4 regions of the Nocardia sp. CA-084685 genome follow, and region 2 is predicted to be linked to each of the others. Evidence: riboswitches for the same ligand, from Rfam matches in the RefSeq annotation. Region 2 holds a riboswitch; each other region holds the start of a gene.
The links. A riboswitch is a leader RNA that binds a small molecule or an ion and turns the genes downstream of it on or off. The one in region 2 is predicted to bind S-adenosylmethionine.

Region 1: linked by a shared signal. The riboswitch ahead of ACQP2U_RS40115 (aminotransferase class V-fold PLP-dependent enzyme) and the one ahead of metX (homoserine O-acetyltransferase MetX) in region 2 are both predicted to bind S-adenosylmethionine.
Region 3: linked by a shared signal. The riboswitch ahead of ACQP2U_RS11940 (hypothetical protein) and the one ahead of metX (homoserine O-acetyltransferase MetX) in region 2 are both predicted to bind S-adenosylmethionine.
Region 4: linked by a shared signal. The riboswitch ahead of ACQP2U_RS39400 (rhodanese-like domain-containing protein) and the one ahead of metX (homoserine O-acetyltransferase MetX) in region 2 are both predicted to bind S-adenosylmethionine.

Annotation. Positions count from the first base shown of each region.
Region 1 is NZ_CP192094.1:9,085,414-9,089,615, forward strand. It holds gene ACQP2U_RS40100 (hypothetical protein) at 1-114, opposite strand, end outside; gene ACQP2U_RS40105 (hypothetical protein) at 119-463, opposite strand; gene ACQP2U_RS40110 (YbaB/EbfC family nucleoid-associated protein) at 467-979, opposite strand; gene ACQP2U_RS40115 (aminotransferase class V-fold PLP-dependent enzyme) at 1,222-2,544, opposite strand; SAM riboswitch class IV at 2,591-2,704, opposite strand; gene ACQP2U_RS40120 (LysE family translocator) at 2,819-3,445, shown strand; gene ACQP2U_RS40125 (DHA2 family efflux MFS transporter permease subunit) at 3,483-4,202, opposite strand, start outside.
Region 2 is NZ_CP192094.1:1,188,858-1,193,059, reverse strand. It holds gene ACQP2U_RS05115 (MFS transporter) at 1-1,195, opposite strand, end outside; gene ACQP2U_RS05110 (TetR family transcriptional regulator) at 1,328-2,068, shown strand; SAM riboswitch class IV at 2,112-2,222, shown strand; gene metX (homoserine O-acetyltransferase MetX) at 2,549-3,700, shown strand; gene ACQP2U_RS05100 (hypothetical protein) at 3,794-3,946, opposite strand; gene ACQP2U_RS05095 (TetR/AcrR family transcriptional regulator) at 3,943-4,202, opposite strand, start outside.
Region 3 is NZ_CP192094.1:2,645,926-2,650,127, reverse strand. It holds gene ACQP2U_RS11950 (glycosyltransferase) at 1-773, shown strand, start outside; gene ACQP2U_RS11945 (hypothetical protein) at 902-1,606, opposite strand; SAM riboswitch class I at 1,929-2,022, shown strand; partial or broken gene ACQP2U_RS11940 (hypothetical protein) at 2,033-2,296, shown strand; partial or broken gene ACQP2U_RS11935 (ABC transporter permease) at 2,299-2,436, shown strand; gene ACQP2U_RS11930 (DUF1684 domain-containing protein) at 2,433-4,193, shown strand; partial or broken gene ACQP2U_RS11925 (LLM class flavin-dependent oxidoreductase) at 4,190-4,202, shown strand, end outside.
Region 4 is NZ_CP192094.1:8,948,347-8,952,548, forward strand. It holds gene ACQP2U_RS39390 (FAD-dependent oxidoreductase) at 1-670, opposite strand, end outside; gene ACQP2U_RS39395 (Rv0361 family membrane protein) at 989-1,444, shown strand; SAM riboswitch class IV at 1,510-1,626, shown strand; gene ACQP2U_RS39400 (rhodanese-like domain-containing protein) at 1,641-2,057, shown strand; gene ACQP2U_RS39405 (O-succinylhomoserine sulfhydrylase) at 2,054-3,268, shown strand; gene ACQP2U_RS39410 (hypothetical protein) at 3,301-3,972, opposite strand; gene ACQP2U_RS39415 (hypothetical protein) at 4,069-4,202, opposite strand, start outside.

The DNA of each region.
Region 1 (4,202 bases), 1.6 Mb from region 2:
CATCTTCTCGGCCTTATTGCCCAAACTGAACAGCTTGGTCTCATCGGCCTTCGGCCAGCGATAGACGACGACGGCCGCCACCGGCTCCAGCGCCGATGGTATCTGCAACCCCATGCGGCTACCCTTTACCGTTCTCGTCGAGCAGGCCGGTGATCTTCTCGACGGCCGACTCGAAGTCCCCATCGGTCGTCGTCACGGCGTCCGCGACAGCGGTGAACCGTGTTCGCAGCGAATCGAGCAGGCCGATCACACCGTCCAGCATCTCGCTCGCATCCTCGGTCGGGCCGAGGAAATTCTGCAGGAAGGCCTGTCCGAATTCGTCATCGCCGATACCGTCGCCGTCCGCGCGTAGTGCGCTGGTGAATTCGGCCACCTCGGCGGCGAATTCGGTGCCGAGCGACCCGATTTCGGTCGCGATGGAACGGAACTGCTCCGGATCGAGCCGGAAGTCGCCGTCGCCCATGACCTACCAGCCCTTCCAGTGCGGGCCCTCGTCATCCGGATCCTCGTCCAGCCGTCGGGGAAGCTCGATCTGCGGCACTGGCCCGGATTCGGGCGGAGGCGGAGGCAGGACATTTCCGTCGGGTCGGGCGAGCGTCGGTAGTTCGCCGAACGGATCCTCGGGCAATCCGACCTCGGATACCGCCGCGAGTACCGGCGCCAGGCGCGCGTCGAGCTGTTCCTTGGCGGCTCGAGCCGCGGCCTGCGCCGCCTCGGTCATCGCCGCGCCGAGCCGCTCCGGAGTCGAGCGCTTGAACGCCTCCGGCGCCACCCACACATCCAGCGGAATGCCCGCCGCATTCGCCGTCACCCGAACCAGCTGATCCTGTGACCAGCCCTGCACGGTCAGGTTCGCAAGCTCCGATTTCGCCGCGCCGAACTGCTCCAACTGCCGCTCGTAGACATCGGTCATCTGGTCGACCCGGCCGCGCATCCCGTCCGTCCAGGACTGAAGCGCGTCCCGCTCTGCCGAATTCATTCAGCCGCCTTCCCCGTTTCCCGCCCCGACCGGACGAGTGCCATCACATTCCTAGACGCAAGGGCAAGAGCGTCGGTTCCGCAGGACCGCAAGTTGTTCGGTGAATTCTTCAGAGTTAAGTCCGCACACACAGGCGGATCATGCCGACCTGGCCGAATCCGCCGGCGAGGTCGCGGATTTCATCCACTGCTCGTGGGTCAACCAATGCCGCGCGGCGGCTTCGACTCAGCGAGCGGGTCCGATCAGCCGATCGAGCAGGGTGCTGCACCGTCGGTAGAGCCGGGGCGGGCGAAGGGCCGGGTCTCGGGTGTCGGATTCCAAAGGCCGTCGGTGCTGGCGTAATTCCACGATGTACCCTTGTCGGCCAGGGTGGCGATGGCCTCGATCAGTCGGTCCACATCGTCGGAGCTGGTGCCGAGGCCGATGCTGGCGCGCAGCGCGCCGTCCAGGCCGAGGCGCTCGAGCAGCGGGTGGGCGCAGAATCGGCCGTCCCGGATGCCGATGCCGTGTTCGGCGGAAAGGTACGCCGCGACGTGGCCGGGGACGAATCCGTCCAGGGTGAAAGCGACAATGCCGACGGTATCCGGGCTGTCGTCCCAGATGCGCAGCAGGTTGATGCCGGGAATCGCGGACAGCCCCGCGCGCAGCCGATCGGCGAGCCGTCGCTCATGCGCGGCAAGGGTTTCTGGATCGATCGCGCACAGCGCATCACATGCGGCGGCGAGTGCGGCCGCGCCGAGGACATTCGGCGAACCGGCCTCGTGGCGCTGCGGTGCGGAAGCCCATTCCGCCTTCGTGGTGGTGACTTCGCGGACCGCACCGCCGCCCGCCAGATACGGTTCGGCCGCATCGAGCCAATCCCGACGTCCGACAAGCACTCCCGCACCGAACGGTGCGTAGAGCTTATGGCCAGAGAACGCGAGGTAGTCGATTCCGGTGGCGCGCAAGCTGATTCGACGATGCGGTGCCAGCTGCGCGGCATCTACCAGGATGCGGGCACCGCACTGATGCGCGATGGTGGTCAGCCGCTCGAGCGGCAGCACCTCACCGGTCACATTCGACGCGCCGGTCACCGCGAGCAATGCGGCAGGCTTACTGCACAATTCGGCGATCAGCTGACGGATCGTCTCCTCGACGGTCGCCGCGGCCTTGACGACGCGACGGCCGTGGCGGGTCCAAGGCAGGAAGTTCGCATGATGTTCGATATCCAGCACAACGGTGTCGCCGGGCACACAGGCGGCGAGCAGGTTCAGTGCATCGGTGGTGTTGCGGGTGAACACCACGACCTGGTTGTCCGCGGCCGCGAGGAAGCGGGTGACCGACCCGCGTGCGGCCTCGTAGCACTCGGTGGAGATCCGCGAGGCGTAACCGGCGCCGCGGTGCACACTCGCGTAGTACGGCAGCAACTGCTGAAGCCGATCGGTGACCTGCGCCAATGCCGGTGTGCTAGCGGCGTAGTCGAAGTTCGCGTAGCTGGTCGTTCCGCCCTGTACGAGCGGCACCTGAAGGTCGTCGCCGGAGACTCGGGCGAGGGCGGCACAACTCTGATCGATGACAGCAGGCATCACGAAATCCCATCGGCTATGGGACCCGAAATCAGGTGATCATCCGAGTCCGCGCTTGCCGCACCCAGTCGGGCTGCGGCCCGGTCGTCACCCGGAGCACCCCACCGCGGAGGAGGGTTGCCGACCAGCTAGCCGGGGCTTGACGCTGGTACTCATGACCTGAACCGAGACTGACAGATGCCCCACCGCCCTGTCAACCGGACTTAAAGATGCATACCGATGCACACCGGTAAATAAGGTTGCATTGCCGAGTGATGTGCGGTCTGATCGAGCGGTGACGCTTTCCCTGCTGCTCAGCTTTGTCGGCCTGTGCATTCTGCTGTCGATTACACCCGGCCCGGATTCGTTCCTGGTGCTGCGATTCTCGATCGTGGACGCGCGCCCCGGCATCGCCGCGGCGATCGGCTCGGCATTGGGCGGGATCGTGTGGGCGGTAGTTGTCGCGGCTGGCGTCGCCGCACTGCTGGAACAATCCGCGACCGCCTACCGGACGCTCAAGATCATCGGTGGAATCTATTTGGTGTACTTGGGAATTCGAGCACTCGTCGAGCAGCGCAAACAGGGCACCGCCACGGCGTCCGAACAGTCGGACACGCAGGCCACACCCTCGATTCGCTCGGCATTCGGCGCAGGCGTCGTGTCGTGCATGTTCAACCCTAAGGTCGGACTGTTCTACCTGGCGGTGCTGCCCCAATTCCTCACCGATGTCACCTTTTCGAACACCCTCGCGCTCGGAGCCATCGAATGCTTCATCGCCGCCGTCGAGATGATCCTGCTCGCCGTGCTGGCGTCCCGGGCGGTTGCGATGTTGCGCCGCCCCAGGGTTCGCGATCGGCTCGAGCAGATCAGCGCGGCCATCCTCGCCGCGCTCGGCATCGGCACCGCGGCCTCGGCCACATAACGCGCCGGGTCGGTAACCGCCGACCCGGCGCCCAGCATTACAGCTGCGACTGAATCTCCTTGCGCCACAGCAATACCGACGCGACCAACGAGACGATGGAGGCGGCGGTGAGCCACCAGAAGGCCTGCCGGAATCCGGCATCCACCGGCAATCCAGCAGCCGCCGCACGGTACAGCACCACCGCGAGCAAGGCCGCTCCGATCGCCCCGCCGACGCGCTGCAGAATATTCACGAACGATGCCGCATCGGGCAGCAGCTCGGGCCGCACCGAGGCGTAGGCGGCGGCAACGATCGGCACCCCGGTCAACCCGGTCGCCACGCCGCGGATCAACAGAAGCACCTGTACGACAACAGGATTCATCGAAGCGTCGCCGAGCGCGAACGGCACGGTGACGGCGACCGTCACCGCACTGCCGACCACCGCGACCACACCCCCGCCGTATCGATCCGTCAACCGGCCGCCGACGGGCAGCGCGATGATGCCACCGATCCCGAAGGACATGAGAAGCAAGCCCGTCGCGATGAGACGGTCCCCATGAAGTACCTGAAAGTACAACGGCAGCAATAGCATCGACCCGAACAGCGACGCACCGGCGAAGATGTTCGCCACATTCGCCGTCGCGAATACCGGATGCCGGAACAGTCCTACGTCGAGCAGTCCCCCACCGCGCACCGACCGTGCCACGAACAGTACGAGCGCCAGCATCCCGACCACCACCGACACCCACACCGTCGGCGCGGAAACGCTACCGCGACT
Region 2 (4,202 bases):
CCTCGACCTGATGCAGCGCGACGGTCTGCATCCCGACGAACAGCGGGCCCATACCGAGCGCGATCAGCAACTGCGCCGGCAGCACGCTGAGCGCGTAGCCATCGCCGTAGCTCAACTGCGCCAGCCACACCAGACCGAGCAGACCGAGCACGGCGCCGGCCACCATCAGCGGCCGCGGGCCAAGCTTCGGCAGCAGCGCACTGGTGACACCGGCAGAGATCGCGATGCCCGCCGGGAACGGCAGGAAGGCGAAACCGGCCTTCAGTGACGAGTAACCGAGGGTGATCTGGAAGTAGTAGCTCAGGAACAGGAACATCGCGAACATCGCGATCGGGATCAGCAGCGCGGCCAGGAAGGCGCCGCCGCGGTTGATCTCACCCGGAATATGCAGCGGCAGCAGCGGATTCGACGAACGACGCTCGATGGCGACGAAGGCGATCAGCAGGGCGACGCCGATGACAAGCAGCCCGAGGGTGCTACCTGCCAGCCAGCCGTCGTCGGCGGCGCGGCTGAATCCGTACACGATGGCGATCAGACCGAGCGTCACGGTGACCGCGCCCGGCACGTCATAGCCGCCGGTGCGTGGAGTCGGCACATCTTTCACCACGAATGCCAGCGCGCCGAGCAGCGCGATCAGGGCGATCGGAGTGTTCACCAGCAGGCACCAGCGCCAGGAGGCGTATTCGGTCAGCGCGCCACCGGCGATCAGGCCGAGTGCAGCACCACCGGCGGAAATACCGGCGAAGACGCCGAATGCGGTGGCGCGCTCCTTGGCCTCGGTGAAGGTCACCGAGAGCAGCGACAGCGCCGCGGGCGCGAGCAGTGCCGCGAACGCACCCTGCAGTGCCCGTCCGGCGAACAGCTCCGCGCCGTTCTGCGCCAGACCCGCCACCGCCGACGCCCCGGCGAAGCCGACCAGGCCGACGATGAAGATCCGACGCCGCCCCAGGTAGTCGGCCAGCCGACCACCGAGCAGGAGCAGACCGCCGAAGATCAATGTGTACGCGGTCAGCATCCACTGCCGATTGCCGTCGCTGATCTCGAGATCCTGCTGGGCGAAGGGCAGCGAGATGGTCACGATGGTGGCGTCGAGAACCACCATGAGCTGGGCCAGTGCGATCACCCCCAGGGCCCACCAGCGCGCCGAACTCGTTGATTTGTCCAGAACTTCCACCGCTGTCGCAGTTTCGCTCACCTTGGTCTCCTAGTCCGAAGTTCGTGCAGCCATCCTGTCATCGACAGACATTTGTCGTCAAGAGAAAAATGTCGCATTCCGACATTTGACTGTTAAGGACACAAACCGTCCCGGTTGCGCTAATATGAGGCCATGCTCGAGTCATCGACGCCGATCGGCGCGAGCGCCGCAGCCGAGGACGCTGTGCGCGCCCCAGCGAATTCAGGGCCCAGTGCGCCTGCCGGTCTGGGGTTGCGTGAACGCAAGAAGCAGCAGACCCGGTTGCGCATCATCGAGGTGGCGCTCGACCTATGCGACGCACAGGGATTCGACGCGACGACGGTCGAACAGATCGCGGACCGCGCGGATGTGTCCCCGCGCACGATCAACCGGTATTTCGACAGCAAAGAGGCCATCATTCTCGGGCCGGTCAAGGATTTCGGACTCGCGATCGCCGAATTCCTGCGCGGACTCCCGGTCACCGGCAATGAGCTGCGATCGCTGCGCGAGGCCTTCCTGCAGGTCGTCGACCAGGCGGTGGACAGTGTCGACGGACCACTGTCATTCCGGCGCTTCCAGCAGATGCAGCGGATCCTGCGCAGCAGTCCGACGGTCAGCGCGCAGAGCATGGAACTGGCCGACGATAAGAACGCCGCGATCGCCGATGTGATCGCCGAGCGACTCGGCACCGAGCCCGACGCGCTACCCGTGCGGTTGGTCGTCGGCGCGTGGCAGCTGATCGGCCACCTCAGCATGGAATGTCAGAACTCGATCTTCGACGAGGAGGACACCGCCGCGGCCGCCGCGGCGGCCCGCAACGGCTTCACCACGTCGTTCGACGAGTTCATGCGCGTGTGTACCGGACAGACGACCGACGCGGTGGAAAACCGGTAACGGATTTCAGTCGCCGACCGCCCGCCGGTTACCATGTCCGTCAGGTCATGAGTGCCAGCGCGAAGCCCCGGCTTGCTGGACGGCAACCCTCCAGCAGCGGTGGGGTGCTCCGGGTGATGACCGGGCTCTCGATGGTCGAGGGCAAGCGCGCACTTCAGGAGGTTTTTCCGATGAGTTGTTGTCCGTCACCCGCACTCCGATAAGACCTGCCGGCGAACAACCCTTTGGAGCACGACATGAGTGACCCCATCGCGTCCGCGGCCGATCGGTTCGTCGCGAGGGCGCAGAGCACCGGCGCACGCACCGAGCCGATCTACCGGACCGCGGCCCGGTTGAGCCGGGTAGTTAACATCGGGGACGTGCGTTCTCTCGTGATTGACCCAGCGTCGGCGACGCACAGTTGCACGGGGACGACGTTATGAACGAACGGATCAGCGATACCGCGATCGCGACGGAGCCGAGCGCTGGCGAGGCGGAGTCGTGACCGTGACAGATCCCAGTACCACGCGTTCGTCCGTGGTGGCCCTGCCACCGCCGGATGGGAGCCTCGGCATCATTGCTATCGGGGATGTGCGTCTCGAAAGCGGCGCGGTCATCCCGGACGTCCATCTGGCCGTGCAGCGCTGGGGTGAGCTCTCCCCCGCATTGGACAATGTGGTGCTCGTCGAGCACGCGCTGACCGGCGATTCGCATGTGGTCGGGGTGCCCGACGATATCCATCCGCTGCCCGGCTGGTGGGACGGCATGGTCGGAGCGGGCGCACCGGTGGATACCGACGAATGGTGCGTCATCGCGACGAATGTGCTCGGCGGCTGCATGGGCAGCACCGGCCCCTCGACGCTGGCGCCGGACGGAAAGCCTTGGGGCTCGAGATTTCCGGAGATCTCCATCCGTGATCAGGTGACCGCGGAAGCGGCACTGCTCGATCTGCTCGGCATCGAACGCCTGTCCGCCGTCGTCGGCGGTTCGATGGGCGGTATGCGGGTGCTGGAGTGGATGGTCGGCGCGCCGCAACGGGTCGCGGCCGCACTGGTACTCGCCGTCGGCGCACGCGCCACCGCCGACCAGATCGGTACGCAGACAACCCAAATCGCCGCCATCAAGGCCGATCCCGACTGGCAGGGCGGCGACTACCACGACACCGATCGCGCACCGATGACCGGCATGGGCATAGCCCGACGCATCGCACATCTGACCTACCGCACCGAGGGCGAACTCGATCACCGCTTCGAGAACAACGCACAGGACGACGAGGATCCGCGCGAGGGCGGCCGCTACGCGGTACAGAGCTATCTGGACCACCAGGCCGAAAAGCTTTGCAGCCGTTTCGATCCCGCCACCTATGTGCTGCTGACAGAGGCTATGAACCGACACGATATCGGCCGCGGCCGCGGCGGTATCGCGGCCGCCCTCGCCGCCACCCCGGTACCCTGCGTGGTCGGCGGCGTCGACTCGGATCGCCTGTACCCGTTGCGGACTCAACAGGAACTAGCCGACGGCTTGCCGGGCTGCGAGGGCCTGGAGATCGTGCACTCCCGCGACGGCCACGACGGCTTTCTCACCGAAGCCGCGGCGGTATCGAAATTGCTGACCGAAACAATGCGATTGGCACGAGTGGGTCGCACCAGCTGAAAGTCCGCTGCCTACCAGGTCACTCGGCTTGTTCAGCAAGCTCCTCGCGGAGCAACTCTCCCGTCCTCGCCGCGAGATCGGGCTCGGCGTACATCATGCCCGCAAACGAGAGATGCCGACCTCGCTCGCCCTTGGGCTCGGTGATCGGGTTTCGCCGGGGGTATCGGTGACAACCAATTCGCTTGGTACGGCGTAAGACCGATCGACCAGGCGATGCAGGTCTTCGTAGTCGTGCGCTGCGGTCATGGCGTCGACGGCAGTGGTCCTCGGGTCACGAGTTTCAACTCATCGACGGCCGCTCGAATAAGTTGCGACAGAATGCGCTTGCCGCCGCCCTCGACCCAGCTCTCGAAGGCGATCTTGAATACGGCGATCCCGGCTTCGGCGGCCAGACTCGCGGCCGGATCGGTTACGCCGCGCCCGCGTAGCGCCTCGGCCAGCGCGGCGGCCAGTGTTGCCAGCTTGATCAGCTCGCGTTCCTGAAGTTCGACATTGGCCGCGA
Region 3 (4,202 bases), 1.5 Mb from region 2:
TGGCCGAGGCCACGGTGCTGATCTTTCTCGACGCCGATGTGCGACTCACGCCGAATGCGATCGCCGCCGCGACCACCGAATTGCGCCGCAGCCGGGCCGCATTGTTGTCACCGTGGCCGTACCAGGTGACCGAATCGCTGGCCGAGGCGCTCGTGCAGCCGCTGCTGTGCTGGTCATGGGCGGCCAGCCTGCCGATCGCGGCCGCCAACCGCAGCCTGCGCCCCTCGACGGCCGTCGCCTGCGGCCAGTTCCTGGTATTCGACGCCACCGCTTACCGCGCCATCGGCGGTCACACCACGGTCGCGGCGAGCCCCACCGAGGACCTGGACCTCGCTCGCGCACTGCGTCGTTCCGGCCGCAGAACCGCGCTTGTCGCGGCGGGCCCAGCGGCGAGCACCCGAATGTACCGTGGCGCAGCCGAACTGGAGGCCGGTTACACCCGCTGGCTGTGGTCCGCTTACGGCGGAACGACAATCGGCGGCGCGGCAGTGGGAGCTGTGGCGGCACTGGCCTACTTGGTGCCCCCACTGGCCGCGATCGGTGGCCGAGGCTCGGTACGCACCGCCGGTCTCATCGGCTACAGCGCCGCAGTCGCCGGCCGCCTCCTTGCCCGCTCACTGGAACGCGGCACCACCACCCGCACGGACATCATCGCGGCCCTGGCCCACCCCCTCTCCATCGACGCCTACCTCCGCCTCTGGACCCACTCCCGCCGCACCCACCACCACAACGACCTGACCTGGAAATCCCGCCCCCTCACCCCCACCCACTGACCGCCCCTCGAGTCGGACACGTGATCATGTGGAAACTGGGGCGGTATCGCCCGAGAAGCCCCGCCACCAGTGCCACCTGATCTTGATCGCGCGGCACGGACTCGGACTCCGAGACCAGCCGCGTTCGCTTAGCGCACTGTTGTGAGTCCTACGGTTGGGACGACGAAGCAGGACTTGCCGCTGTTGTCTACGGTTCCGAAGACTGCGGCGAGTACCGTGCCGGATCCGGTGTCGACTGGGACCGCGCGCACCCCGCCGACCGGGAAGGCGGCGAAGAAGTCCTGGAGGGCACGTTCGGCCAGTGGCCTCATCTCTATCGGGGTTTCGGCGGGCACCATCGTGCGGACCACATCGGAGATCGAACCCATGGCGGTGACGCCGCTGCGACCGTTGGCCAGGTTGACCCACGCGACATTCATGCCCGTGGCATTCGTGCCGTCCGGGCGCAGGCCGTAGGGGACGAAGGTGAACATGACTTGCCCGGCCTTGACGGCGGTCGGGTCGAGCCCCGGAATCGCCAGCGTGGTTTTGGGCCACGGGCCGGGCACCGCACCCGCTACGGCGGGGACCAGACCGAGTGAGCCGGTGTCGGAGCAGAACGGCGCGAGCGCCGGGTACAGGAACGGGTCGACGCCGAAGGTTCGCAACGCCTCGACGACAGCTCGGTAAGCGGCGAACAGGTCCCCGGGCGCGGACGGGGCGGTCGCGGACGGAACAGCTGGTGCGGGCATCGATGGCGGACCCGCGGCAGCGATGCCCGGGGCGGCGAGAGTCAACGCGACCGTACCGGTCGCGATGGCGGTTAGCGTGGTCAGACGGCGCAGCAGAGTCACGGCGGATCTCCTCATCGTCGGGCACGAATCGTGGACCGAGACTACTCCGGCAAACCTTCGCAACAGCGTCTATTTCCGCGAGCAACACGTTCGTGCCGCGCACCGCGGCGGCAACCGCAGCTGGGCATTCCGGACGAAAAGCACGCGAAGAAACCGCGTCCGAAATGCCACCATCCACTGCGCAACCGAGCCAATAGTGCCTGCTCATGGCCATACGAACAAGGTCTGCGCTCACGCTGATTCGTACCCTTGTGCCGGACTTCGCCTGCTTCGCATGATATTTCGGCTAGACCCATTGACCGACCCGTGCTCGGCGTCGGACACACCATCCAGAGCGACCGAGAGACCTGGCTCATCGACGTCGCAGCAACCCCCCGGCCACCGGGTGCGGGTGCTTCCGCCGGGAACGATGGAGGAACCGAAATCATGAGCGCGTCCATCACATCCGATACCCCGGTATCGGATGTTCCGATACCGGGTGCCCACACACCCGATGCCACGGCGTCGGGTGCCCCCACCGCCACCGACGCACCGGCGATCGCCAAGTCCTGGCATCCGTGGCGCTGGGTGATCAGCGCCATCGCACTCGTGCTGCTGGCTCAATTCATCCACGGACTGGCCACCAACCCCGGCTGGGATTGGTCGACATTCGCCAAGTACTTCACCGCGAAATCGGTGCTGTCGGTGCTGAAGGCTCACTGATTTCAGAGGGACGCAATTTCCTCGCCACGGCATGGTGGATGACCACCTTGCCCGGCCTGGTGATCATCGTCGTCGTGCTCTCGGCCCAACGCCTCGGCCGCGCCGTAGGAAGGAGTCACAGCGCATGAGTGAGCGCAGCACGTCCGCCGATCCGACGGACGGCACGCCGCGAATCCGCGACGTCACACATGGACCGAATGGGTCCGCAGCGGCACTGTTGCGCATCGAAGGCCTGCACGTGCGCTACGCCTCCGACAGTGGCGATGTCGCCGCACTCAGGGGCGTATCCCTCACGGTCGCACGCGGTGAGGTCGTCGCGCTGGTCGGCGAATCCGGGTCCGGGAAATCGACTCTGGCGCAATCGGTGATCGGATTGCTCGGCCCCAATGCCGAAATCACCAGCGGGACCGTCACCTTCGACGGGGAGACGGTGGATACCGGATCCGAGCGGGCGCTGCGACGGATTCGCGGTGCGCGGATCGGATTCGTACCGCAGGATCCCGGACTTTCGCTGAATCCGGTGCGGCGCGTGGGTGATCAGGTCGCCGAGGCGCTGCTCGTGCACGGGCTCGCCGATCGCCGCGACGCGTACGCGCGGGCGATCGAATTGCTCGCCGACGCCGGACTCGACCTGCCGGAGTTGCGGGCGGCGCAATATCCGCACGAACTGTCTGGTGGCCAGCGGCAGCGGGTGCTGATCGCGGCGGCGCTCATCGCCGGACCGGAATTGGTGATCGCCGACGAGCCGACCAGCGCCCTCGACGCCACGGTCGCGCGACGCGTACTCGACAAACTCGCCGCGCAGACGGCGGCGCGCGGCGCGGCGGTACTGCTTATCACCCATGATCTGGCGATCGCCGCTGAGCGGGCTGATCGGATCGTGGTACTGAGCGGCGGGGAGATCGTCGAAACCGGTCCGACCGCGACGGTGCTCGCCGAACCTCGTCATCCGTATACAAAGCGATTGCTCGCCGCCTCGCCGAGTCTGGCCCCGTTCGACGGGTTCCGCACGCCTGATGACCGGCACCCGATTACGCCATCCCCATCGCAACCGCACACTCGAAGGAGCCAGAGCGTCATGACGACCAGCATCACCAGTCTTTTCGAAACCGAGTGGGCACATTGGCATCAGGCCAGGCAAGACCAGTTGCGCGATCCGCTCGGCTTCCTGAGCCTGACCGGGCTGCATTGGCTCACCGACCAACCCGAGCGCCTTGCCGACATTCCCGGCACCTGGTGGGTCACCGACGACAAGGTGTTCATCACCGCCCGGCCCGCCGACCGCCTGCGGTTCGAGGGCAGCGACATCGCGGGTGTCCAGATCGTCACACCGGCCGAAGGTGCGCCGGGACTCGATGTGCTGCACGAGAATCGAGTGCTCGAGGTGATTCGTCGCAGCGGCCTTTACGCCGTGCGCGTGCACGACCCGGCGGCACCCCCATTGCTGAGCTTCGAGGGCATCCCGACCTATGCCCCGGACCCAGGCTGGGTGGTCGACGGTCGCTTCGAGCCGTTCGACGCGCCACGCACGATCACCACCGGGGCCGTGGTCGACGGTCTCGAACATCACCACACCGCCTCGGGCACCATCGAATTCACCATCGGCGAGGTCACCGAGCGCATCATCGTCTTCGGCGAGCCGACCAACCTGCGGGTGCTGTTCACCGATGCCACCAGCGGCGTCACCACCTACCCGGCGGCCCGATCGCTGGCCGTCGAGGCGCCCGAATCCGATGGCACCGTGCGCCTCGACTTCAACCGGGCGGCCAATTTGCCCTGCGCCTTCACCGATTTCGCCACCTGCCCGCTAGTACCCGCGGAAAACCGGTTGCGGGTGGCCATCGAAGCGGGCGAACAGCATCCGCGCCTAGGACGGTCCGCATGACGATCCCGC
Region 4 (4,202 bases), 1.8 Mb from region 2:
CCTGCGCCGGGCCGCGGCGCCCGAAGACGTGCACCTCGACGGCCTTATTGGCCTGCAGGCCGTTGTAAACGTTCGGCGGGATCTCGGTGGGCAGCAGTTCGTCACCGGTCTTGGCCAGCACGCGCGCCACGTCGAGTGCGACATTACCGACGCCGAGGACCGCGACCTTCTCCGCCTCCAGCGGCCAGGTGCGCGGCACGTCCGGGTGGCCGTCATACCAGGAGACGAAGTCCGCGGCGCCGTAGCTGCCCTCCAGGTCGATGCCGGGGATAGGCAGTGCGCGGTCGGCGTTGGCGCCGGTGGAGAAGATGACCGCGTCATAGAACGTGCGCAGATCATCGAGGGTGATGTCGGTACCGTAGTCGATATTGCCGAGCAAGCGGACCTGCGGCTTGTCCAGCACCTTGTGCAGGGCGGTGATGATGCCCTTGATGCGCGGATGGTCCGGCGCGACGCCGTAGCGGATCAATCCGAACGGCGCGGGCATGCGCTCGTACAGGTCGATGCTCACCTCGGCATCGGACTTCATCAACGCGTCGGCGGCGTAGATACCGGCCGGGCCTGCGCCTACGATCGCGATGCGAAGCGGGCGAGGCCCCGCGGTGTGCGCGTCAGGCCTGGAGGAGGCAGCTTGCGCACCGCTGGTCGACTCAGCACTGTTTTCGGTCATCTCTTACGCGCACCCTTATGGTCGAAACAATTGACGGCGTCAGTCTTAGCTTAGGCTAACTTGACGCACCCTCTCGGTCGCATCTGCCGATACGAACAGGCGGCCATCTCGGCTATGACAGCCACGCCGCAGTCTCGCGATTCTATCGGTGGCATAGCGCGCACCCTGCGGCGGTGCGTACACCGGGTGTTTGCTGTCCCGGCCCACCTACCGTGACTACCCGCTCTGGTGACATCTATCAAATCCGCGCGTCGCGGGTAATGGCGTGCGCGCGGGGGCGAGTGCCGGATACCACCGTCGACCAGGGATGATCGACGCATGACAGAGCAGCAGGGCACCGATGAAGAACCCGTAATCGAGGTCGATCAGACCGATCGTCGCTCCATCGCGCCGTTCATCGCGGCGGCCGTCTTCGCCGCTGTCGTGCTCATCGCGATCGTGCTCGGGGCGGTACTTTCGCCCGCTGAGAAAAATGTCACAGAATCGGACAAGATCGCGGCAGCGGTGCAGCGCTACGCGGAGGCCCGCGCCACCACCGACGACACACCGCCGCCTGGGGTGGCCTGTCCGGGATTCGATGAGAGCAAGACACCGCTCGCAGGTCAGTTCGGTGGGTCCGCCGCCGGAAAGTCGATCAAGGTCACCAAGATTGACAATTCGATGGTCGACGGCGATAAAGCCAAGGCGACGGTGACCATCGCGGTCGACGGCCGGGAGACCCCGGCCACCTGGAATCTGACCCGTTCCCAAGACCGCTGGATCGTCTGCGGTTGATTACTTCTGCGCGGCGCGAACTGGGGTTTGACACGGCGGCACCTGCCCAGGCAATCTCATTTTCGGGTCATGAGTACCAGCGCCAAGCCCCGGCTGGCTGGTCGGCAACCCTCCTCCGCGGTGGGGTGCTCCGGGTGACGACCTGGCCGCGCACCGAAGCCCAGGTGCGGCAAGCGTGGATTCACAGGAGGATCGCATGACATATGCCGGTGACATCACCCCACAGCAGGCGTGGGAGTTATTGCAGGACAACCCCGAAGCCGTCTTGGTCGACGTGCGCACCGAGGCCGAATGGCGTTTCGTCGGCGTGCCGGATACGAGTTCGATCGACCGGCCGACGGTCCTGATCGAATGGGTCGACAGCAACGGCGCCCGCAACGGTGAATTCGTCGAGCAACTGACCAAGGCGCTGGAGGGTCGCGATCCGGCGGCGCCCGTCGTCTTCCTCTGTCGCTCCGGACAGCGCTCGGTTGGCGCGGCGGTGGCCGCGACCGGGGCAGGCATCGCTCCGTCGTTCAATGTGCTGGAGGGCTTCGAGGGCCCGATCGACGAGTTCGGGCATCGTGGCGGTTCCGGCTGGCGCGCCATCGGCCTGCCGTGGCGGCAGTCATGATCACCGGTGGCGCGTTCGACAAGCCGCTGCCCGAAGGTGTCGGTCCCGCGACGCTCGGCGTGCGAGGTGGCCTGCGCCGCTCGGGATTCGAGGAAACCGCCGAGGCGCTGTATCTGTCCTCCGGTTTCGTCTATGAGAGCGCCGAGGCGGCCGAGGCCGCATTCACCGGCGATATCGAGCATTTCGTCTACTCCCGCTACGGCAACCCGACGGTCGCCATGTTCGAGGAGCGGCTGCGTCTGATCGACGGCGCCGAAGCGTGTTTCGCGACCGCGAGCGGTATGGCGGCCGTATTCACCGCGCTCGGTGCGCTTTTGGGCGCGGGCGACCGACTTGTGGCCGCGCGCAGCCTGTTCGGCTCGTGCTTCGTGGTGTGCAACGAGATCCTGCCGCGCTGGGGTGTGGAGACGGTCTTCGTCGACGGCGATGATCTGGATCAGTGGGAGCAGGCGCTTTCGGTGCCGACTCAGGCCGTATTCTTCGAGACACCGGCCAATCCGATGCAGACGCTGGTCGACGTGCGCCGGGTGACCGAGCTCGCGCACGCCGCAGGCGCGAAAGTGGTGCTGGACAACGTCTTTGCTACGCCGCTGCTGCAGCGCGGTTTCGAACTCGGTGCCGATGTGCTGGTGTATTCGGGCACCAAGCACATCGATGGTCAGGGCAGGGTGCTCGGTGGTGCGATCCTCGGCGCCGAGGACTACATCGGCGGTCCGGTGAAAACCCTTATGCGCCATACCGGCCCGGCGCTGAGCCCCTTCAACGCATGGACCCTGCTCAAGGGTTTGGAGACCATGCCGCTGCGCGTGCGTCATTCGACCGAAGCCGCACTGCGCATCGCGCGCTTCCTCGAGAGCAACAAATCCGTCTCGTGGGTGCGCTACCCGTACCTGGAGTCGCACCCGCAGCACGACCTGGCGATCAGCCAGATGAGCGGCGGCGGCACCGTGGTCACCTTCGAACTGAATGCGCCCGAGGACGAGGCCAAGAAGCGCGCCTTCGAGGTGCTCAACCGCCTGCGCATCATCGATATCTCCAATAACCTCGGCGACTCCAAGACCCTCATCACCCATCCGGCTACCACAACCCACCGCGCCATGGGCCCCGAGGGCCGCGCCACCATCGGCCTGTCCGACGGCGTCGTCCGCGTCTCGGTGGGGCTGGAGGATGTCGAGGATTTGCTGGGCGATTTGGACTACGCGCTGAGCTAGATGATGAGGAGTGACATCGCGTAGCTGATCACCTAATTCGCGGGTTTCAGCGGAGAGTTCTGCGCCCATTTACTCGTGCCGTCGGGTGCGTTGAGCGTCTCGATCAGCTCCACAGCCGAAAGCACCAGGACCGGTCCCCCGGCCGCGATTGTCCCCAAAATGCCGCCGATCCCCGCACCGGCGATCGCGGCAGGTATGCAGCCCACCCCGAGCGGCGGCAAACCCATAATGCATCCGGTAACGCCTCCGACGACCAGACCGATCGTGGTGCCGACGAATGTACCGAGCGTGGCGGCAAGCCCCATTCGGGTCGAGAACACCGCGAGCGCGGCCTGGTTCTCGACGGGCGATGCGACCGGCGTCGCGGCCAGCGCGGCGGCCGGTCGCAGCTCACCAGGCGTCAACCGCAGCTCCTTCGCGTCTTTGCTGAGTGCGGAGTCGACTGTGAGCACCTTGTCGCCCACGGCGAATCGCGTTGGCACGACCATCACGGGTGCGCCGCTCTCATCGCGAATCGTGAACGAGCTGTGATCGTGGTCGAGTACGAAGGTCCCTCCCGAGAGCGTGGTTGTCACAACGCGTTCCATCGAGGTGATCTTGTACTCGATGTCATGTTCGGCGGGTGCTTCCGCGCGGGCGGTGACCGGCGCGATTGCTGCGACGCATGCGATACCGATCGCCGCGATACGCGAGATTTCGATCATGAAATGTCCTTTTCTATTGCCAGTAGGGGTGGCACCGAAGAAGTCCGCGAAGGTCTCGATCAGCTCGAAATGGGGGATGACATCGATGTCCGCACCTCAGTCGCCATCGTGCCCATCCGAGAAGTAACTGGGGACACACGCGCGATCCAGCCGGGCGGGATAGGGGTCGCCCAATCGGACCGGTAGGTGACCCTTTCGGTATGCACGGTCCACGTGGATCTGCGATAGCG